One region of the Escherichia fergusonii ATCC 35469 genome, then DNA from elsewhere that is predicted to be linked to it. Evidence: predicted binding sites of a transcription regulator. Region 1 holds the regulator's gene; the other holds the start of a gene.
What was found. Region 1 encodes LexA, which represses DNA repair genes until DNA is damaged. Its sites were predicted from a motif close to TNCTGTATGTACATACAGNA; they were not measured.
Positions count from the first base shown of each region.

Region 1 (12,105 bases):
TGTTTGATCAGCCGACCCATACGTCTGCGATGTTTATTTGCGATCGTTGTGGCGCGGTGAAAGAAGAGTGTGCGGAAGGTGTGGAAGATATTATGCATACTCTGGCGGCAAAAATGGGCTTTGCCTTGCGGCATAATGTGATTGAAGCACATGGATTATGTGCAGCGTGTGTTGAAGTTGAAGCGTGTCGTCATCCTGAAAAGTGCCAGCACGACCATTCCATTCAGGTGAAGAAAAAGCCGCGCTAACAACATTGTCTTACAGAGGGAGTACATCCTTGTACTTGCAGGCATGAGGGTTACCAGCGATAGTCGTTACGGGTTTCCCAGTCTACGACCTCTTTTTCCGCCTGATCTTTCTGATAGCCATAACGTTCCTGGATTTTCCCCACCAGCTGATCGCGTTTGCCCTCAATGACCGTCATATCATCATCGGTCAGTTTGCCCCATTGCTCTTTCACTTTACCTTTCAACTGTTTCCAGTTACCGCCGACTTCGTCTTTATTCATATTCAAGTCCTCATCGTTAGGTTGTGAATAGCGAGAGTGTCGCGTCCAACATCGCTATGTTTTCTGCTGAACGTGAGATTAAGTGTAGTCAGGAATCTGGAATCAGAATTATTTATCAGAATTTTTAACCATCACGTTTCTGCAAACCAAGTGCCATTACACCAGTGACGACGCCAGATATAAGCCAGAGAAAGCCCTCGCAGTGCCAAAAATACGGTTAATGCCAGCCACAAACCATGATTACCCAGCCACGGTAAGGTCAGTAACGTAAGCGCGAATCCTGCTGCTGCGACCGCCATACTATTGCGCATTTCGGCGGCGCGTGTTGCACCAATAAACATGCCATCCAGCAGATAACACCAGACCCCCACCAGCGGCAAAATGACTTGCCAGAAAAGATAATGATCGGCCAGTTGTTGGATCTGGGTTAACGAGGTCAGTAAGGCAATGATATGTTCACCCGCCAGCAAATAAATCACAGAAAACAGCAACGCTACGATCCCCGACTGGCGGCACGCTGCACGCCAGACCTCCAGTAGCTGGCTCCCGTCGCGTGCACCGTACGCCTGACCTGAATGCGCTTCAACCGCGTAGGCAAAACCATCCAGCGCATAGGCGGTAAAGGTGAGTAGCGTCATCAGGACCGCGTTGACGGCGATAATGTCACTTCCCAGTCGCGCGCCAAGAACCGTTATTGCGCCAAAACAGAGTTGTAACAATAACGAACGCAGCATGATATCGCGGTTAAGTGCCAGCAGGCGGCGGAAGTTGCCTCGCCAGGCTGTTTTCAGCATTTCACCGGAGATACCGCGTAGTTTGAGGATTTTACGCACCATTAGCAGACCAATCAGCAATGTTGCATATTCCGCAATAACCGTCGCCAGCGCCGCGCCCTGCACGTTCATATGAAGCCCCATCACCAGCCAGATATCGAGCACAATGTTGAGGATATTACCGACCACCAGCAGAACAACCGGCGCACGGGCATATTGCACGCCAAGTAACCAGCCAAGTAATACCAGATTAGCCAGTGATGCCGGAGCACTTAACCAACGGATTTCCAGAAAGCGTCGTGCCTGTTCCAGTACAGCCTCACTGCCACCGACAATATGTAAAGCAAGAGCGATTATCGGTGTGCGTAACAGAGCAATTAATGCTCCAGCCCCTAATGCCAGCAACAGCGGTTGCACCAGTGCTCGTGCTAAAGCCTGAGGATTTTTTGCACCATAAGCCTGGGCGGTAAGACCGGTGGTGCTCATACGCAAAAACAACAGCAACATAAAGAGAAAGCTGGTCGCCGTTGCCCCTACAGCCACACCGCCCAAATAAACCGGACTATCAAGATGACCAATAACTGCCGTATCGACCAGACCCAGTAACGGGACGGTGATATTGGAGAAGATCATGGGTAAGGCAAGATGCCAGAGTGCTTTATCAGATGAGGTAAGGAATGCCATGCAGACAAGCCTGATGAGAAGAAGTGAAAAACAGACCGCGATGCCTGATGCATCGCGGTATTAAAAGCTTGATTACAGCCAGTCGCCGTTGCGAATTACGCCTACAGCCAGACCTTCAATAGTGAAATTCTGTTGACGAAGATCGACAACAATAGGTTTGAATTCACTGTTTTCTGGCAGGAGTTCGACTTTGTTACCCTGTTTTTTCAAACGCTTAACGGTAACTTCGTCATCAATACGCGCCACAACGACCTGGCCATTACGTACGTCCTGTGTTTTATGTACTGCCAGCAGGTCGCCGTCCATAATACCAATGTCTTTCATCGACATGCCGCTAACGCGAAGTAAGAAGTCCGCATTGGGTTTAAAGAGAGAAGGATCGACCTGATAATGGCCTTCAATATGCTGTTGTGCCAGAAGTGGTTCACCAGCAGCTACACGCCCAACCAGCGGCAGCCCCTCTTCTTCTTCCTGCAACAGTCGGATACCACGCGAAGCACCAGAAACAATTTCAATGACACCTTTACGTGCCAGCGCCTTCAGATGTTCTTCAGCAGCGTTTGGGGAACGAAACCCCAAGCGCTGCGCAATTTCCGCACGCGTCGGTGGCATACCTGTCTGGCTGATGTGATCCCGAATGAGATCAAACACCTCTTGCTGCCTGACCGTTAACGCTTTCATTTCGCCCCCTGGGTGTATATACAGTTATGCTGTGAGTATATACAGCGAAAGGCGAATTTGGAATCACAAAATACACGATAAACGAGAGTTTTAGCGAAATCTGGAAGCATTATCGGAAATGCGACCACAACAGGATGCCCCAGGTTATCAGTGCGACGATAATAGAAAGTAAAACGGCGGCAGACCCCATATCTTTGGCTCGCCCGGAAAGTTCGTGATATTCAGAACCAATGCGGTCAACCACTGCTTCGATCGCACTGTTAAGGATTTCGACAATCATCACCAGCATTACTGAACCAATTAATAATACGCGGGTAATCGCATCGACATCCAGCCAGCAGGCGATGACCACGCCTAGCAATACAGCGACGCTCTCCTGGCGAAATGCTGCTTCATTAACCCATGCAGCACGAAAACCTTTCCAGGAATAGCCTGCTGCTTTGATAATCCGGGTGAATCCAGTGGTATTATTGGCCATTGAAAGAACCTTTTTGCTTTATTAGCGTCAATAAAAAAGAACTGTTTACCCGTGTAATTCGGGTGACAACAACGCGACGCGAAGGTTGAAGGGATACAACAGAATTTCAACCGACTTTCTGCTATCCTTGCGGCGCATTTGCATTATTAACCAGAGGCTTTACATCGTTTATGTCCGGCTGGCCACGAATTTACTACAAATTACTGAATTTACCATTAAGCATCCTGGTAAAAAGCAAGTCTATTCCGGCAGATCCTGCCCCGGAACTGGGGCTCGATACCTCTCGTCCAATTATGTACGTTTTACCGTACAACTCAAAAGCGGATTTGCTGACCCTACGTGCCCAGTGTCTGGCGCACGATCTCCCTGACCCGTTAGATCCACTGGAGATCGACGGTACGCTGCTGCCTCGCTATGTCTTTATTCACGGCGGTCCACGCGTGTTCACTTATTACACGCCAAAAGAAGAGTCGATCAAGCTGTTTCACGACTATCTCGACTTACACCGCAGTAACCCCAATCTCGACGTCCAGATGGTGCCAGTATCGGTAATGTTTGGTCGTTCACCAGGGCGTGAAAAAGGCGAAGTTAATCCACCATTGCGTATGCTCAACGGCGTGCAAAAATTCTTTGCTGTTCTGTGGTTAGGCCGTGACAGCTTTGTGCGTTTCTCGCCGTCCGTTTCTTTACGCCATATGGCGGATGAACACGGCACGGATAAAACTATTGCTCAGAAACTGGCACGTGTCGCGCGTATGCACTTCGCTCGTCAGCGACTTGCAGCAGTTGGCCCGCGCCTGCCTGCCCGTCAGGATCTGTTTAATAAACTGCTCGCCTCCCGTGCGATCGCCAAAGCGGTAGAAGACGAAGCGCGTAGCAAGAAAATCTCCCATGAAAAAGCGCAGCAAAATGCCGTCGCATTGATGGAAGAGATCGCAGCTAACTTCTCTTATGAGATGATCCGTCTTACCGACCGTATTCTCGGTTTTACCTGGAACCGTCTCTATCAGGGCATTAATGTTCATAATGCCGAGCGTGTACGGCAACTGGCGCACGATGGTCATGAAATTGTTTATGTGCCGTGCCATCGCAGCCATATGGACTACTTGCTGCTTTCCTATGTGTTATATCACCAGGGGCTGGTACCGCCACATATTGCCGCCGGGATTAACCTGAACTTCTGGCCAGCAGGGCCGATTTTCCGCCGTCTGGGGGCATTTTTTATCCGCCGTACCTTTAAGGGCAATAAACTCTACTCTACTGTATTCCGTGAATATCTGGGTGAGCTGTTTAGCCGTGGCTATTCTGTAGAGTATTTTGTTGAAGGGGGCCGTTCACGTACTGGTCGTCTGCTGGACCCGAAAACCGGTACGTTGTCGATGACCATTCAGGCAATGTTGCGTGGCGGTACTCGTCCTATTACCTTAGTGCCGATTTACATCGGTTATGAGCACGTGATGGAGGTGGGCACCTACGCGAAAGAACTGCGTGGGGCAACCAAAGAGAAAGAGAACATGGCGCAGATGCTGCGTGGTCTAAGCAAGCTGCGTAATCTCGGTCAGGGCTATGTCAATTTTGGCGAACCCATTCCGTTGATGACCTATCTCAACCAGCACGTACCAGAATGGCGCGAATCTATCGACCCGATCGAAGCGGTGCGTCCGGCCTGGTTAACACCGACGGTAAATAACATTGCTGCCGATTTGATGGTGCGTATTAATAACGCCGGGGCGGCTAACGCCATGAACCTGTGTTGTACTGCGTTACTGGCATCTCGTCAGCGTTCACTTACCCGTGAGCAATTGACCGAGCAGTTAGATTGCTATCTTGATCTGTTACGCAATGTGCCGTACTCCCCCGATGCGACTGTACCTTCTGCCAGCGCCAGTGAACTGATTGACCACGCGCTGCAGATGAATAAGTTTGAGGTGGAGAAAGACACCATTGGTGACATCATCATTCTGCCGCGTGAACAGGCAGTGTTGATGACCTATTACCGCAACAACATTGCACATATGCTGGTACTGCCTTCGTTGATGGCAGCAATTGTCACGCAGCACCGTCACATCTCCCGTGAGGCATTGTTGCACCACGTTGAAGTGCTGTACCCAATGCTGAAAGCTGAGCTGTTCCTGCGTTGGGATCGCGACGAATTACCAGATGTTATTGATGCACTGGCGCGTGAGATGGCGCGTCAAGGGCTGATTACCCTGCAAAATGACGAGTTGCAAATTAATCCTTCACACTCCCGCACATTGCAGTTGCTGGCCGCTGGTGCACGCGAAACATTGCAGCGTTATGCCATCACTTTCTGGCTGCTAAGCGCTAATCCGGCAATCAACCGCAGTTCGCTGGAGAAAGAGAGTCGCACCGTGGCGCAACGTCTGTCAGTGTTGCATGGCATTAACGCGCCGGAGTTCTTCGACAAAGCAGTGTTCAGTTCTCTGGTACTGACTCTGCGTGATGAAGGTTACATCAGCGATAGTGGCGACGCCGAACCGGCAGAGACATTGAAGGTGTATCAGATGCTGGCGGAGTTGATTACGTCTGATGTGCGTCTGACGATTGAAAGTGCGACGCAGGGCGAGTAAATCAAGATAATAAAAAACCGGTCAAGTGACCGGTTTTTTTTATTAAATTAACAAAATCAAAAATGCCAGTAACTCATTGCCAGCCCTAAAAACAGCACCAGGCCAACATAGTTATTATTCATAAACGCCTTAAAACAGGCTTCACGCTCACGGTTGGCAATCAGCTTTTGTTGATAAACAAACAGACCACCTGCAACCAGAATCGACCAGTAATAGCCCCAGTCTAGGCCGTTAAGCCAACCAATCAGCGCCATTAATACCATCACGCCAATCTGTAATACGCCGATAATAAATTTATCGTATTGCCCAAACAGGATCGCCGTGGATTTAATGCCAATTTTAACATCGTCATCGCGGTCAACCATCGCGTACTGAGTATCATAAGCAACTGCCCAAAGGATATTCGCAAGGAACATCAACCAGCAGCTAAGCGGCACCGACTCACTAACCGCAGCAAAAGCCATAGGGATCGACCAACCAAATGCCGCGCCCAATACCACTTGCGGTAAATGCGTGTAGCGCTTCATAAATGGGTAAACCCAGGCCAGTGCCAGTGCGGCTACAGATAACAGAATCGTCATCGTGTTCAGTGTCAGTACCAGCAAAAATGCCAGCAGCACCAACACCACAAACAACGTCCGGGCTTCTTTTTCGGTTACCGCACCGCTGGGCAACGGTCGGTTTGCGGTGCGTTTAACATGACCGTCAAATTTACGATCAGCATAATCGTTAACCACACACCCGGCGGCCCGCATTAGCCAGACTCCAGCCACAAATACTGCCAGAATCCACAATGGTGGCACGCCTGGTGTAGCCACCCAAAGTGCCCACAGGGTTGGCCAGAGCAGTAGTAACGCGCCAATTGGCTTATCCGTACGCATTAAGCGGTGAAACGCCAACAGCTTATTCTGCGTCAGACTCCACTCCATCTTTATTTCCTCTTAGTACAACGGTGATGCAGGCAAAAACAGTTCAGTAAGCATCAGGGGCTTACCGCTTAACCGCAGACGTGAACGCCGCCCCCATAGCTCTGCATCACGACCAATCTCAATAAAATCACGGCTCAACGTTGATGATGTAAACAGGTAGCGCCCCAACGGGGTCTTACCCAGTTTTTGTAATGCCAGTTCAGGGCCAGATAACGTTGATTCTGGCACCACAGTGCGCCCCGCAAGCCAGGGTTCACCATCTGCGCAAAGTAAAATTTCCCGCAGCCAGTAGCGAGGCTCTTGCGGCAACTGCGATAACTCCAGGGCAACATCTTGTTGCCCGACAAAGCCTTCGCGGATTACTGTCACGCTCACCTTTTTTCCCTGCTGCTCAAAACGTTTGGTCATGGAATCTTCCAGTAATAACCAGTCGAGTTGTGCGGGATCAAGCGCCGGAATCTCAGCAAAATAGCGCAGCGCACGCAGTTGCGTTAACGCGGGATGTGACATGCGAACTCTCCGTTCTATAACGTGAAGGCATTGTATCGCAGAAAAGAGATTACGGGAGAAGGAAACAAAATTAAGTGATCTATTGCGCAACAAAAACGCAACAATCGCAAAAAATGATAAAAAAAGGTGCGCCAGAAGACGCACCAGTTGTTGCAAAATCAGCACTGCGGGGAGTGGTTACCCCTTGCCTTTTACACTGCTGATAAAAGTGGAACGGGCAGAGGTCGAGCCCAGACGTTCAGCTTCATCAAGCAGTTTCAGCGCTTTATCGACATCACCTTTTGCCACCGCCTCTTTGATCGCCTGATTAAAGTAGCTTTCGGTATCTGTCAGCATCGGTTCGCTTTTCTTCGCTGGTGCTGGCGTTGCTGTCGGTGCTGGTGCTGCATAAGCAGGCGCAGCAGTGTTGCCTACAGTGACCGGCCCCGGACCGGAAGAACCAAACAGTGGCCCAACCAGAACGCTGGAGCTGCTATTGGTTTTCACTTTCAGTTTCAGCAAACCATCAGTGGTATGGCGGGCAATCGGATCAGGAATATCCGGTACGGCGTTACCCACGCCTTTGGCATAGGCTTTTGCCGGATCAATCAGTTTTGTGGTTTGCTGGAGATCTTTCTCAGTAGTAAAGACCAAAACATAAATTTTCTGCTGACCCAAAGCAGGCGTCAGGCGCATTACCCCTTCAAGACGATCGGCGCTCATTACACCAGGCTCCTGGTAGGTAAAATAGCTGCTGGGGAAGTAAGCAGAAGGCGTCATGTTCTGATCAAGAATTAATACGTTCGGTGCAAATACGCTGGTTTGCTTATTCACTTCGCTGGTCAGCGTCAATGTCAGTTCACCGATATTAGCCGGTACGCTATACGCCGCAACCGGGCCGCTGATACCTGCTACGTTCAGTTGTTGGCCGCCCGTTGCCAACTGTGTGGTCTGGACTTTAGCTTGATCGACGGGCGTCCAGGTCAGTTGTTGCAGCGCAGCGGTGGGAATAGCGGGGGCATCGCTGGTGTTTTGCGGTACGTAGTTAACGTCTGCCAGAGTGATTCCCGGTGCGCCAGCCAATAGCCCTACAGATAAACAAAGGGCGACGAGACTTTTTTTCATTTTCATTGTTATCACCTCAGAAAGCGGGGGTCAGGCGGTAGCCAGGCAATAGCGCGCCAAACCCGATAAACAGAGGGGCTTACGCCCCTCATCAGGTCAGGTTAGTGCGTTATTACCACCAGATTTCCATCTGGGCACCGAAGGTCCACTCGTCGCTGTCGCCACGACCGAAGCTACCGCCTTCGAAATTCGCCGGAACGGCTTTGCCGTAGTTCGGGTTAGTTTTGGAGTTATCGTTGTAGTCATAACCCCATTTCTCATCCCACTTGGCGTAGGTGGCGAACACACGAATAGCCGGACGCGACCAGATGCTGTCGCCAGCCTGCCATTGTTGAGCAAGGGTGATTTTGTACTGGTTGTTCTTGTCGCCAGTGCGTTGGGATTCGACGTTGTCGTAGCCCACTTCCAGCAGGGTACTCATGATCGGCGTCCACTTGTACATCGGACGAATACCGACCGTCCACCATTTGGTGCCGTTGTCGTTATCCCAGTTGATATCCTGATACATACCGACATACATCATGTCCCAGTTATCACCCAGGGAGATTGCACCGTGGTCGAGGATACGCAACAAATGACCGTTGTTGTTAATGTTGTAAGCAAAGTGCTCGTTATCAAACGCGACGCCCGAGCCCTGGTTCAGACCTTTACCCTGGGAAGTCATTGCGTCAGTTGCGTACTGAACAACAAACTTGTTGAAGCCTTTTAACATGCTCTGGGTATGTTCAGCAGTGAACATCCAGCCATCTTTAGAAGCGCCATCAACCAGACGATAATCATCACGTAAGTTTGCACGACCATAATCCACACCCAGTTCTAAAGTACCGCCTGGGTTGATTTCCATTTGTGCTAAACGTACGTCGAACACATCGTTCGCGGTCTCGTTAACATAATCGTAGATATTATCGCTGGCGAAAGAGGAAGAACCGCCCGCTTCAGAAGAACGCGTAGCTGCCAGAGAAAGTTTACCGAAACCGAGATCGATGTTTTCCAGACCGGCACCAGGACCTGAAATATCCCAGTAGTAGAAGTCGATCATGTGAACGTCATGACGTTGGTAGAAGCGTTTACCTGCCCAGATGGTGGCACCCGGCAGCGCGTCGATCAGGTTTTTACCCTGAACGTTCGCTTCACGGAAGGCCGGGCTGGTAGCTTCCCAGTCGTTTTGCTGTGCTACGGAATAGGCTACGTTGGTATCGAAGTAGAAACTCTTATCGCCTTCTTTCCACACTTCCTGGCCCAGTTTCAATTCCGCATAGGTTTCACATTCGTTACCAAGACGGTATTTACTTTGTGCACCGGTGGTCTGGAAACACTGCTGTTCACCGCCACTACCCGTCCAGCCAATACCGGAACGAGCGTAACCGTGGAAATCCACGGCCATTGCCTGAACAGACATCATGCCTGCTGCGACGGCAACTGCCAGGGGGAGTTTGCGCAGAGTTGTCATCATTCTATCTCCTGAGATCATTGCTTTTCTTTTTTTACACATCGCCTTGTAGAGACGTTGTGTCTGTTGTGGAATGCTTAAACGCCCGGTTCCTGATGCAGTCGACGACATGCAGTGCCATCTTCACGGAACAGATGACAACGCTCTGGCGGCAGGCCGATAGCGAATGTGGCACCCTCTTCTACCAACACCACGTCAGTCTGGCGGTACACCAGGTTTTGACGTATTGAAGGGATCTGGATATGAATTTGCGTTTCGTTGCCCAGTTGCTCTACCACCTGCACCACGCCTTCCAGCGTGACATCAGCGATATCGCTCGGTAACAGGTGTTCAGGGCGAATACCTAATGACATGTTGGCCCCAACCTGGACATCGCGGCTGTCTACCGGCAACCAGACTTGCTGGCGATTTGGCATCGGCAGTTCAACTTGCACTTGATCGATGGCGAGCGCGGTCACTTTCACTGGCAGGAAGTTCATCTTCGGTGAACCAATAAAGCCTGCGACAAAGCGGTCCGCCGGATAGTGGTAAAGTTCCAGCGGCTTGCCGACCTGCGCCACACGACCGGCATCCAGCACCACGATTTTGTCCGCCAGCGTCATTGCCTCGACCTGGTCATGAGTGACATAAATCATGGTGCGGCCCAGACGTTTATGCAGGCGGGAGATTTCGATACGCATCTGTACGCGCAGCGCGGCATCAAGGTTGGAGAGCGGTTCATCGAGTAAAAACACACTGGGTTCCGCCACCAGCGTACGGCCTATTGCCACACGCTGACGTTGCCCACCAGAAAGCGCCTTTGGTTTACGATCCAGCAGATGTGCCAGTTGCAGCACCTCAGCGACCTGATTAACTCGCTGGTTAATCACCTCTTTTTTAGCGCCCGCCAGCTTCAGGCCAAACGACATGTTTTCCGCAACCGAGAGATGGGGGTAAAGCGCATAGGACTGGAACACCATACCGACACCGCGTTCCGCAGGCGGCACGTCGTTCATCCGCTTTTCCCCGATAAACAAGTCTCCACTGGTGATGGTTTCTAACCCGGCGATCATACGTAGTAATGTTGATTTACCGCAGCCTGATGGCCCGACAAACACCACGAACTCTCCTTCGTGGATGTCGAGATTGATATCTTTCGATACCACCACTTCGCCCCAGGCCTTCGTTACATTTCGTAGCTGTACGCTCGCCATGCCCTTCTCCCTTCGTTACAACCTGTCATCGACAGCAACATTCATGATGGGCTGACTATGCGGCATCAGATGATTAGGTAAATCCTCCACCCCCCAGCTTTTTTATGGGGGAGGAGGCGGGAGGATGAGAAAGCAGGTACTGCGACGGATGGCTGGCAACCAGGAGGAATTTCGTGACCCCCGTTGCAAAAAACATGTCTATTTTATGTGCGCCACCCCGCATTACGCTCATTTATGCAACACAGATCACATAAAGCAGCAATGGGGCGTAGGGGAAAGGAGGATGGAAAGAGGATGTCATAGAAAGAAACTAAAGACCGTTAAGCGACCTCTGCGTATCCACGAGCAATATACACAAATGGAAAAGGACGGGTTATATGAAAATTAAAACTGGCGCACGCATCCTTGCTTTGTCGGCCCTGACAACACTGATGTTTTCCGCCACGGCACTCGCCAAAATTGAAGAAGGCAAGCTGGTCATCTGGATTAACGGCGATAAAGGCTATAACGGCCTGGCTGAAGTCGGTAAGAAATTCGAGAAAGACACGGGTATCAAAGTCGTTGTCGAACATCCGGATAAACTGGAAGAGAAGTACCCGCAGGTAGCTGCTACTGGCGACGGCCCGGATATTATTTTCTGGGCGCATGACCGTTTTGGTGGCTATGCACAGTCTGGCCTGCTGGCAGAAATCTCCCCGGATAAAGCCTTCCAGGACAAACTCTATCCCTTCACCTGGGATGCCGTTCGTTACAACGGCAAACTGATCGCCTACCCGATTGCGGTTGAAGCGCTGTCTCTGATTTACAACAAAGATCTCGTTCCGAACCCACCGAAAACCTGGGAAGAAATTCCGGCACTGGATAAAGAACTGAAAGCGAAAGGTAAGAGCGCGCTGATGTTCAACCTGCAGGAACCGTACTTCACCTGGCCGCTGATTGCCGCTGACGGTGGTTACGCCTTCAAGTATGAGAACGGCAAATACGACGTGAAAGATGTCGGTGTGGACAACGCAGGGGCGAAAGCCGGTTTAACCTTCCTGGTTGATCTGATCAAAAACAAACACATGAACGCAGACACCGATTACTCCATCGCAGAAGCAGCTTTTAACAAAGGCGAAACAGCGATGACCATCAACGGCCCGTGGTCATGGAGCAACATCGATAAGAGCAAAGTGAACTACGGCGTGACGCTGCTGCCAACCTT
Region 1 covers NC_011740.1:4,225,683-4,237,787, reverse strand. The annotation lists gene zur (zinc uptake transcriptional repressor Zur) at 1-248, shown strand, start outside; gene EFER_RS20630 (CsbD family protein) at 299-508, opposite strand; gene dinF (MATE family efflux transporter DinF) at 640-1,965, opposite strand; gene lexA (transcriptional repressor LexA) at 2,038-2,646, opposite strand; gene EFER_RS20615 (diacylglycerol kinase) at 2,756-3,124, opposite strand; gene plsB (glycerol-3-phosphate 1-O-acyltransferase PlsB) at 3,295-5,715, shown strand; gene ubiA (4-hydroxybenzoate octaprenyltransferase) at 5,772-6,644, opposite strand; gene ubiC (chorismate lyase) at 6,657-7,154, opposite strand; gene malM (maltose operon protein MalM) at 7,332-8,264, opposite strand; gene EFER_RS20590 (maltoporin) at 8,371-9,711, opposite strand; gene malK (maltose/maltodextrin ABC transporter ATP-binding protein MalK) at 9,786-10,901, opposite strand; gene malE (maltose/maltodextrin ABC transporter substrate-binding protein MalE) at 11,279-12,105, shown strand, end outside.

Region 2 (12,105 bases), 330 kb from region 1:
ATGACGGTTACCGGTACGCTGGAAGTTACCGGCTTTGTCGCCGATAAACGGACGAGCGATAACACGACCGATGTTGTAGCCGCCGTTGGTCAGCTCTTCACGGGCGATTTCGCACAGTTCGTAGAGTTTATCCAGGCCAAAGGTTTCTTCGTGGCAAGCAATCTGGAACACTGAGTCAGCGGAGGTATAGAAAATCGGCTTGCCGGTTTTCATGTGCTCTTCGCCCAGCTGATCCAGAATGACCGTACCGGAAGAGTGGCAGTTACCGAGGTAACCCGGCAGATTAGCGCGCTCGACCAGTTTATCCAGTAGCTCTTGCGGGAAGCTGTTTTCGTGATCGGAGAAGTATCCCCACTCAAACAGAACCGGGACACCGGCGATTTCCCAGTGACCAGACGGGGTGTCTTTACCGGATGACATTTCGTGCGCCCATGCGTACGCGCCGATAACTTCAGCGTTGCCGTCCATTCCCGCCGGAATGAAACCGGTAGAACCTTCGTGTGCTTTCGCCAACCCCAGACGGGTCAGATTTGGCAGATTGAGCGGGCCTTTACGACCATTATCAGCTTCGCCTTTGGCACAAGCTTCTGCGATATGACCCAGGGTGTCAGCCCCGACGTCACCAAAGCGTTCTGCATCTTCTGTAGCGCCGATGCCGAATGAGTCCAGCACCATAATAAATGCACGTTTCATATGTTCTCCGTACTCAGTGCTTCAAATTTAAATGATCAGATCAGTATACCGTTATTCGCTGATACGGCGATAGACAGTTGGTGTGCTTTCCGGTGCTTTATCGGCAAGTTTAATTGCCGCTTTCACCGCTTTCGCCGCTTCCTGCCAGCTGTTTTCGTCTTTCGCGTGGATAACCGCCAGCGGACGCTGACCGTCTACCTGGTCGCCCAGACGCGCCATATCAGTAAAGCCGACGCTGTAATCGATGGTGTCAGATGCCTGACGGCGACCGCCGCCCATTGCAACCACTGCCATTCCCAGCGCGCGGGTATCCATTTCACTGACAAAACCTTCGGTATCAGCATAGACTGCTTTCGTCAGCATCGCTGTCGGCAGATACTTCGCGTAGTTCTCAACGAAGTCGGTCGGGCCTTTTTGTGCCGCTACCATACGACCAAAGACTTCTGCCGCTTTACCGTTGTCCAGTACCGCCTGCAATTTCGCGCGCGCTTCGGCGTCATCTTTCGCCAGTTTGCCGGAGGTAAGCATCTCCACACACAACGCCATCGTGACATCAAACAGACGCGGGTTACGATACTCACCAGTCAGGAACTGCACCGCTTCACGAACTTCAACCGCGTTACCTGCACTGGAGGCCAGCACCTGATTCATATCGGTGAGCAGCGCGGTGGTGCGCACGCCAGCGCCGTTAGCCACGCCAACAATCGCTTCGGCAAGGGCTTCAGAGAGTTCGTAGGTCGGCATAAACGCGCCGCTACCCACTTTCACGTCCATCACCAGCGCGTCCAGACCTTCCGCAAGTTTCTTCGCCAGGATCGAGGCAGTGATCAGCGGGATGGAATCCACGGTTGCGGTAATATCGCGGGTCGCGTAGAAACGTTTATCTGCCGGAGCCAGTGAGCTGGTCTGGCCGATAATCGCCACGCCGACGTCTTTAATAATTTCGCGGAAACGGTTGTCATCCGGGAAAATGTCGAAGCCAGGGATGGATTCCAACTTGTCGAGCGTACCGCCAGTATGGCCGAGGCCGCGACCGGAGATCATCGGAATATAGCCGCCACAGGCAGCGACCATCGGCCCCAACATCAGCGAAGTCACATCGCCGACGCCGCCGGTCGAGTGTTTATCAACAATCGGGCCATTCAGATGCAGGCTTTTCCAGTCGAGAACGGTTCCTGAATCTCGCATCGCCATCGTCAGCGAGACACGCTCCGGCATTGTCATATCGTGGAAGAAAATGGTCATCGCGAGGGCGGCAATCTGCCCTTCGGAGATAGTGTTGTCGCGAATACCGTTGATAAAGAAGCGAATTTCTTCATCGCTCAGCGCATGACCATCACGTTTTTTACGAATAATTTCTTGTGCGAGAAACAAGGTAACCTCCCGTGGAAAAGAGACGAGGTAATCGGGGAACCGGATGAGCATCGCTGCGTCATCCGGCAAATCAAGCCTTAGTAGCTGCTGGCGCTCTTACCGTCGCCGTGGCCCAGCGCTTTCAGCAGGCTTGCCAGCAGGCTGGAAGCACCAAAGCGGTAGTGACGCGCATCAGCCCAGTCAGCACCGAACAGTTCATCTGCGATGGCAAGATATTTCTGCGCATCTTCCGCAGTACGCACGCCGCCCGCCGGTTTGAAACCAACGGTTTTTTCTACGCCCATGTCGCGAATCACTTCCATCATGATGCGCGCGCTTTCCGGCGTCGCATTCACAGCCACTTTACCGGTAGAGGTTTTGATGAAATCAGCACCCGCTTTGATGGATATTTCAGACGCTTTACGGATCAGCGCTTCGTCTTTCAGTTCGCCAGTTTCGATGATCACTTTCAGCAGTACGTTCGCTGCCGCGCAAGCCTCTTTACAGGCTTTCACCAGATCAAAACCAACCTGCTCGTTACCCGCCATCAGTGCACGGTACGGGAACACTACGTCAACTTCATCGGCACCGTAGGCGATTGCCGCACGGGTTTCTGCCAGCGCGATTTCGATGTCGTCGTTACCGTGTGGGAAGTTAGTTACCGTAGCGATACGGATTTCCGGGGTGCCCTGCTCTTTCAGCGTTTTGCGAGCAATCGGGATAAAGCGAGGGTAGATACAGATAGCGGCGGTATTGCCGACCGGAGTTTTGGCCTGATGACACAGAGCGATCACTTTCTCGTCGGTGTCGTCGTCATTCAGGGTGGTCAGGTCCATCAATTTCAGTGCACGCAGGCTGCTTGCTTTCAGATCAGTCATTTCATTCTCCTGGCTTGTCGCCAATAAAATTCACCTTGCGAGTTTGTTAGTATTCTAACATCTACTCCGCAACACACTTCGATATACATCACAATTAAGGAAATCTACTTACAAGTTTGCATCACTGTAATGCGATCTGGTTCAAATAATTCACTTTCAAATGAATGCGTCAGTGGTGGCAAACGCATCAGGATCAAAGTGAACATCACGAAACTTCTTACAATGGCGCATCACCTTCGGCATAAAAGGAACAGAAGATGCCCACTTCTCATGAAAATGCACTGCAACAACGTTGCCAGCAAATTGTCACCAGCCCGGTACTTAGCCCGGAGCAGAAACGCCATTTTCTGGCACTGGAAGCAGAAAACAATCTGCCTTACCCGGCGTTGCCTGCCGAAGCCCGCCGCGCGCTGGATGAAGGTGTAATCTGCGATATGTTTGAAGGTCATGCGCCGTATAAACCGCGCTATGTCTTACCCGATTACGCCCGTTTTTTGGCCAACGGTTCAGAATGGCTGGAGCTGGAAGGCGCAAAAGATCTTGATGACGCACTCTCTCTGCTGACCATTCTTTACCACCACGTTCCTTCGGTCACATCGATGCCGGTCTACCTGGGGCAACTGGATGCGTTGTTGCAACCGTATGTTAGAATTCTAACACAAGACGAGATCGATATTCGAATAAAACGTTTCTGGCGTTATCTCGACAGAACCCTGCCAGACGCCTTTATGCACGCCAATATTGGCCCATCTGATTCACCCATTACCCGTGCGATTTTACGCGCAGACGCAGAGCTGAAGCAGGTTTCACCGAACCTGACTTTTATCTACGATCCTGAAATCACCCCTGATGACCTGCTGCTGGAAGTGGCGAAAAACATCTGTGAATGTAGCAAACCGCACATCGCCAACGGTCCCGTGCATGATAAAATTTTCACAAAAGGGGGCTACGGGATTGTGAGCTGTTACAACTCACTGCCGCTGGCGGGTGGTGGCAGCACGCTGGTACGCCTTAACCTGAAAGCCATTGCCGAGCGCAGCGAATCGCTGGATGACTTCTTTACGCGCACTCTACCGCACTACTGCCAACAGCAGATCGCCATCATCGATGCGCGGTGTGAATTCCTCTATCAACAATCACACTTCTTTGAGAATAGCTTCCTGGTGAAAGAAGGGCTGATTAACCCTGAACGTTTTGTGCCAATGTTTGGCATGTATGGGCTGGCGGAAGCGGTTAACTTGCTGTGTGAAAAAGAAGGAGTTGCCGCGCGTTACGGTAAAGAAGCCGCCGCAAATGAAGTGGGTTATCGCATTAGCGCGCAACTGGCGGAGTTTGTCGCCAATACCCCCGTGAAATATGGCTGGCAAAAACGCGCCATGTTACACGCACAGTCGGGGATAAGTTCCGATATCGGCACCACGCCGGGCGCACGTTTGCCATATGGCGATGAGCCAGATCCGATCACCCATCTGCAAACTGTCGCCCCGCATCATGCTTATTATTATTCCGGCATCAGCGACATTTTGACGCTCGACGAAACCATCAAACGTAATCCGCAGGCGCTGGTACAGCTTTGCCTCGGTGCCTTTAAAGCCGGAATGCGTGAATTTACCGCCAATGTCAGCGGTAGCGATCTGGTTCGCGTTACCGGTTATATGGTGCGTTTGTCGGATTTAGAAAAATATCGTGCCGAAGGTTCACGTACCAATACCACCTGGCTGGGAGAAGAAGCCGCACGCAACACTCGTATTCTGGAACGCCAGCCGCGCGTTATAAGCCATGAACAGCAGATGCGCTTTAGTCAGTAAGATTATCCCCTTCTCCTGCGTTGACGGGCCAGGCAGTCGTCTGGCTCTGTTTTTACAGGGCTGTAATCTGCGCTGCAAAAACTGTCACAATCCGTGGACAATGGGGCGCTGTAATGATTGCGGTGAGTGCGTGCCACAGTGTCCGCATCAGGCGTTGCAGATTGTTAACAGCAAAGTAGTGTGGAATGCAGCCGTCTGCGAGCAGTGTGATACCTGCCTGAAGATGTGTCCACAACACGCTACGCCGATGGCGCAATCCATGAACGTGGACGAGGTGCTTAGTCACGTCCGCAAAGCGGTGCTGTTTATTGAAGGGATAACGGTAAGCGGCGGCGAAGCCACGACCCAGTTACCGTTTGTGGTGGCGCTGTTTACTGCTATCAAAAATGATCCACAACTGTGTCATCTCACCTGTCTGGTGGACAGTAACGGCATGTTGAGCGAAACCGGCTGGGAAAAATTACTCCCGGTGTGCGACGGCGCGATGCTCGACCTCAAAGCGTGGGGAAGCGAATGTCATCAACAGCTAACCGGACGCGATAATCAGCAGATCAAGCGCAGCATTAGTCTGCTTGCCGAGCGCGGCAAACTGGCAGAACTGCGTTTGCTGGTAATCCCAGGCCACGTGGATTATTTGCAGCATATCGATGAGCTGGCGGAGTTTATCAGGCAACTTGGCGATGTTCCGGTACGCCTGAACGCGTTTCATGCTCACGGCGTGTATGGCGAGGCGCAAAGCTGGGCGAGCGCCACGCCGGAAGACGTTGAGCAATTGGCTGATGCGTTACGGGAGCACGGGGTGAGCCGATTAATATTTCCGGCGCTGTATTTGTGACATGGCGGATGCAGCCTACGGTTCGGCACAGACTTGTAGGCATGATAAGACGCGTCAGCGTCGCATCAGGCATTGTGCGCCGACTGCCGGATGCGGTGTGAACGCCTTATCCGGCTTACGAAGGGCAGACTACCCACGAACGTTAAACACCGCATACGTGTTATTAAGCAACACTTCGGCAATCTCATCCGCGGGTTCCGGGCGTAACTCGCACAGCACGGCAAACACACGGGCGGCCTGTTCAGGGCGATTAGGCTGCCCCTGAAAACCATTGAGCGGCATATCCGGTGCGTCGGTTTCCAACAACAACGATGCCAACGGTAATTTTGCGATGACATCGCGGGTTTTACTGGCGCGTGGGTAGGTGATAGTACCGCCTACGCCAATTTTGTAGCCCAGCTGCACAAACCGTTCGGCCTGTTGCAGGCTGCCAGAAAAACCATGAACCACACCAGTGCGTGGCAAATTTTGGCGTTTAAGATGCATCGCCAGTTTGTCGTGCGTGCGCCGTGAATGAAGGATCACCGGCAGATCGTAGCGTTTCGCCAGTTTCAGTTGTTCATCAAGCAACCACTGCTGCCTCTCAAATTGCGGATCGTCACCAAAGAGATCCAGGCCGATCTCCCCCACCGCCACCACCTTCGTCGGACGTCTTCCCAACGCCTGCTGTAACTGATCCAGCGATGCATCGTTATGTTTTTCCAACATCCCCGGATGCAACCCTAAAGCGGCATACAGCGGTTGATAATTTTCCGCTAACGCCTGCACGCGGGCAAAATTTGCCGCCTCGGTGGCCGGAACAATGATCTTGCCTACGCCCGCTTGTGCCGCGCGTTGCAGGCTGGCCTCTTCATCGCCACTAAACGGCGGGAAATCAAAATGGCAGTGGGTGTCGATATAACGGCAAATCAAGCCAAATCCTCATTGTTAAATGTCGGGTCATTCGCCTGCGGAGCGTCGCTCACTTCGGCAACCAGCGTATCGTTGGCGACTGGTGCAGGAGGAATAACAATCGACTCCGGCGTCACCACTGGCACCAGATGGCGGCTCAGCGGCGCTTTTTCAGTCAATAACTTACCGACCGTTGCCAGAAAATAACGCCCGCATAAACGCCCAAGCTTATAGTCTTCACGCAGCGCCGGAATCCGACTGCCGAGCGCGATACTATGTAATGGCTTCGGCGGATAAATTTCGAATATCCGCAGCTTGCCCGGTGGTTTCTCAATAAATTGCTGAATCTCACGATAGCTGGTTTCATGATGCTGCACCAGATTGACCAGCGGCTGCAGGCTACTGTCACCCAACCAGCGTTCCATGCGTTTGAACCACTGCGGCGTATAGTACATTTGTGACGGCACAGTGCGGATGACGACCAACGTTTTTGCTCCCTGCCTTGCCGCCTCTTTAACCGGGATCGCATCACTGATCCCGCCATCCAGGTAATTAATGCCTTCCAGCGACACTCCGCTACGATAAAAGCCAGGTATTGCACTGGAGGCGCGAATCACATCCAGCCAGTTCTGTTTGGTTGGCAAAAAGTAATTCGGCGCATAGTCATCCTGACGACAAGCGCACATATAAAACGATTTGCCGCTGTCAAATAGCCGCGCTGCGGTGTCCATTTGCAACGGCATCTGGCTTGCGGTGGCCTCCACCAGCCAGTCGAGATCGATAAGATTTCCTCCACGGACAAAGCGCAATGGATCGAAAAATTCGCGTTTTGTGGTGTAACGCATGATGACTTTGCGCGCGTAACCGGGCTGATTGCAGATATACGCCGAGAGGTTCTGCGCTCCGGCAGATGTGCCAAGATAAAGATCGAAAGGATTAAACTGCGCGCGCATAAACTCATCCAGCACGCCAGCTGTGAAAATTCCACGCTGTCCGCCGCCTTCGCACACAAGAGCAATCCGTCCAGGCTGGAACGGCCTTAGCGACAACGGCGCAATATTACCAAGCGTTACAGGTATTCGCTGCCCCACCTCTGCCTTCCTGTTTTTGTTGTGAAAGAATGACAAAGTAACGCAATTTATTATTCGCTAAAACCGCAAAAGCCAGTCCGTTGGACTGGCTTTGGATAAAATTTTCTTAATGGTCTGAAATCTAGGGTCGTTTTCGGCCCATGAACAAACTCACCAGGAACAGAATAATCCCGACGACAAAGACAATTTTAGCTGCGCCTGCAGCAGTACCGGCCAGACCACCAAACCCAAGTGCGGCGGCGATTAACGCGATAACCAGAAATATGATGCCCCAACGAAACATAAGCGTCTCCTTTACCATAGTTAATGTCACCGCTTGATATGAGCGTGAAAATCACTCAATGCGATATTTTTAGTGTGGTGCACATCGCGCCTCCCGACAAAGTTCGGGAGGTCGAATTACGACGAATTACTTAGTTTTCAGATCATTTTTAACGCTTTTCACACCGTCTACCGCTTTGGCGATACTTTCAGCACGGTCGCTCTGTGCCTGAGAATCTACGGTACCGGAGAGCTGAACCACACCATCGGTAGTTTCAACTTTCACTTTACGTGAAGGGACGATATCGTCCGCCAGCAGTTTGGCTTTGATTTCACTGGTGGTGGCGGTGTCACCCGCGTAGCCCTTCACAGAGCCTTCTTTAGCGTCGCGAACGTGCAGTTTGTCGCTGACAGAGGTCACGCCTTCAACGCCTTTCGCCACTTTCACTGCCTCTTCGGCCTGAGCCTGGCTTTCAACGAAACCGCTCAGAGTCACGACTTTTTGATCGGTTTTGACAGAGATATCGGTGCTCTTGATGTTGTCATGATCCACCAGGGCCGCCTTCACTTTCGCGGTGATGGCGCTGTCATCCATGAAATTACCGACTTTATTCATAGAGCTATCGACTTTTTGCCCTGCGCTTTCATTGGTAGTCTGCGCGTTGTTTTCCGCGTAGGCAGAGCCGGTCGCGACGGCAGAGGTCAACATTACAGCCAGCAGAGTTTTCGAAATCTTCAGTCTTGTCATAGTCATCGATTTATTCCTGTATGTTTGCTCGTAATTTGAGCCTGGCAACACGAGGTTGCATTGCTGAATAGGGAGAGACTTCACCCTCTACAGAAGTCAATGGTCGCCATCACAAAAGCGATGGGTGATGAATAACGACCATTACAGCCTCTGAATCAGTTATTAATATCGGTAGAATGACAATTGACGGCTTTAGATACTGATATCTACGCATTGAACGGTATTTAACGCCGTCAGAAATGTCATTACTTTGTTAAATATAGATCACAATTTTGAAACCGCTCGGGATATCCGCTAAAACATAAGCAAAAGTGAATGTTTTAAGAACATTCCGTAAGCGGCTAATAAGGAAGGGAAATTGACAGGGCGCAGCGGCTGCCGCACCCTGGAGGCAAGAATTAATGCTCGCGAGTCTGGTGGAACTGAACGTCCGGATAACGTTCCTGCGCCAGGCGCAGGTTGACCATGCTGGTAGCGATGTAAGCGAGGTTATCGCCGCCATCAAGCGCCAGTTGGCTTTCGTTCTTACGCTTGAACTCTTCGAATTTCTTCGCGTCCGCACATTCTACCCAGCGTGCAGTGGCAACGTTGACTGACTCATACACTGCTTCAACGTTGTATTCGCTCTTCAGGCGCGCTACCACCACATCAAACTGCAGCACACCAACCGCACCAACGATCAGGTCGTTGTTGGAGATCGGACGGAACACCTGCACCGCGCCCTCTTCGGAAAGCTGTACCAGCCCTTTGAGCAGCTGTTTTTGCTTCAGCGGATCTTTCAGGCGGATACGACGGAACAGTTCCGGCGCAAAGTTCGGGATACCGGTGAACTTCATCATCTCACCCTGGGTAAAGGTGTCGCCGATCTGAATAGTGCCGTGGTTGTGCAGACCAAGGATGTCGCCCGGATACGCTTCTTCAACATGCGAACGGTCGCCCGCCATAAAGGTCAGCGCGTCGGAGATCACCACATCTTTCGCGGTGCGCACCTGGCGCAGCTTCATGCCTTTTTCATATTTACCGGATACCACGCGCATAAACGCCACGCGGTCGCGGTGTTTCGGGTCCATGTTGGCCTGAATTTTAAATACGAAGCCGGTAAATTTATCTTCGCTCGCCTCTACGGTACGGGTATCAGTCTGACGCGGCATCGGCGCAGGTGCCCACTCTACCAGGCCATCCAGCATATGATCGACGCCGAAGTTACCCAGCGCAGTACCAAAGAACACTGGAGTAATTTCGCCCGCAAGGAACAATTCTTTGTCGAACTCGTTAGACGCGCCTTTCACCAGTTCCAGTTCGTCACGCAGCTGCTGTGCCAGATCTTCACCAACCGCAGCATCGAGATCCGGGTTATTCAGCCCTTTAACAATACGGACTTCCTGAATGGTGTGACCTTTACCGCTCTGATAGAGATAGGTTTCGTCTTTATAAAGGTGGTAAACGCCTTTAAACAGCTTGCCGCAGCCAATCGGCCAGGTGATCGGTGCGCAGCCGATTTTCAGCTCGTTCTCAACTTCATCGAGCAGCTCCATCGGATCGCGGATATCACGGTCAAGTTTGTTCATAAAGGTAAGGATCGGCGTATCGCGCAGACGGGTAACTTCCATCAGCTTACGGGTACGATCTTCAACACCTTTTGCAGCGTCGATAACCATCAGGCAGCAGTCCACCGCCGTCAGGGTACGATAGGTATCTTCCGAGAAGTCTTCGTGCCCGGGGGTGTCGAGCAGGTTAACCAGGCAGTCGTGATACGGAAACTGCATCACAGAGGTGGTAATGGAGATCCCACGCTGCTTTTCCATCTCCATCCAGTCCGACTTAGCGTGCTGGTTGGAACCACGGCCTTTTACTGTACCGGCAGTCTGAATGGCCTGTCCGAACAGCAGCACCTTCTCGGTGATGGTCGTTTTACCGGCGTCCGGGTGAGAAATAATTGCAAAGGTTCTTCTTTTCGCTACCTCTGCGGCCAAAAGGCTTGTCATAATTGTTGTCTCTTTGATTATGTACAATCATATGTACAAAGAAAAATTCATGCCGCTGATTGTACATTTTGGAGGTATCAGAGCATAGCAGAACATGATCAGTAGGTGTATTTGTAGCCAAAGAACATTTGTACATGCAGCAATCTTTGTTCTATTGACACTGTTTATTCATACAGTTAAAAATAACACTGTATACAAACACAGTGTAGAGGGATTTTTATGCGTATTGAGATCTGCATAGCCAAAGAGAAAATGACTAAAATGCCAAACGGTGCTGTGGATGCGTTAAAGGAAGAATTAACTCGACGCATCAGTAAGCGTTATGACGATGTAGAGGTGATCGTAAAAGCCACCAGCAACGATGGCCTTTCTGTTACGCGCACCGCCGATAAAGATTCAGCTAAAACTTTTGTTCAGGAAACTCTGAAAGATACCTGGGAGTCTGCTGACGAGTGGTTTGTTCACTAATTAACACGTAAAATCGGTAACGGCTGGAAATCATTCAATACTCGCACTATCGGAAGTTCACCAGCCAACCGCAGCACGTTCTTGCATACGACGTGTCTGCGGTTTTTCAACCATTCAGATACAGCACTCTCATCACATTCATTCTTCCGCATTAAAGTATATATGACCATATCACCTTAATATTTTTCTTCTTCAGATAAAAATTGTTATCTATGTATACTTTTAAACCGAATCCGTGTAGAGTCTCTACCTAAGTTAGTTCGCAGCTACCCCTTCAGTTTGCGCCATTAACCTCCTGACTTTTGCCTCTATCTGTAAGCATTCCTGTATACCTGAAACTACAGTGTTCATCTACGAACTTTAAGAACACCCAGGATAAAAATTGTCAACTATATTATATATAACACCATACTAATTCGAGGCTATATGAACAGCATACTGATAATCACTTCACTACTTATCATATTCAGCATTTTTGGTCATGCTCTAATAAAATTAGGGATTGGCATATCCAATAACCCGGACAAAACCGATGTATAAGTCAACATATCCTGAATCAGACATACAATATTGCAATGAAAACCAATAATATTTTAAGGAATATCTTCATGAAATCAAAAGACACCCTAAAGTGGTTCCCTGCGCAGCTTCCTGAAGTCAGAATTATCCTGGGAGATGCTGTCGTGGAAGTAGCAAAACAGGGAAGACCTATCAATACCAGAACATTGCTTGATTACATTGAAGGAAACATAAAGAAAAAGTCATGGCTGGATAACAAAGAATTATTACAAACAGCGATATCAGTTCTTAAAGACAACCAAAATTTAAATGGTAAAGTGTAATACCTCCCCTGAAAAATAATTTTTCAATGCATTAAAAAAATATCAACAACTACGTTATTCCGCAACAACCTACTTTTTTTACCATTTTTCCACTTTAACAACATTTTGCTCCACTTTTCCACGACCAAACAACTTAAAATCTGGTTAAAATAACATACAACACTATTATTCGTCTTCCTCGAGTCCGCCCGGAGTTCGAAAAACAAACCGAGTTAAAGCCATTTTTCAAAAAATCGATTTTTGGTTACACCA
Region 2 covers NC_011740.1:4,555,844-4,567,948, reverse strand. The annotation lists gene deoB (phosphopentomutase) at 1-693, opposite strand, end outside; gene deoA (thymidine phosphorylase) at 745-2,067, opposite strand; gene deoC (deoxyribose-phosphate aldolase) at 2,145-2,924, opposite strand; gene EFER_RS22325 (YjjI family glycine radical enzyme) at 3,182-4,732, shown strand; gene EFER_RS22320 (YjjW family glycine radical enzyme activase) at 4,704-5,567, shown strand; gene EFER_RS22315 (metal-dependent hydrolase) at 5,697-6,479, opposite strand; gene EFER_RS22310 (patatin-like phospholipase family protein) at 6,476-7,549, opposite strand; gene EFER_RS22305 (DUF1328 domain-containing protein) at 7,671-7,832, opposite strand; gene osmY (molecular chaperone OsmY) at 7,959-8,564, opposite strand; gene prfC (peptide chain release factor 3) at 8,957-10,543, opposite strand; gene EFER_RS22290 (DinI-like family protein) at 10,763-11,011, shown strand; gene EFER_RS24375 (YnaM/YnfT family protein) at 11,438-11,551, shown strand; gene ydfK (cold shock protein YdfK) at 11,620-11,853, shown strand.
Region 2: EFER_RS22290 (DinI-like family protein) is a predicted target of LexA. The motif match lies at 10,702-10,721, and genes of this name have one in related genera.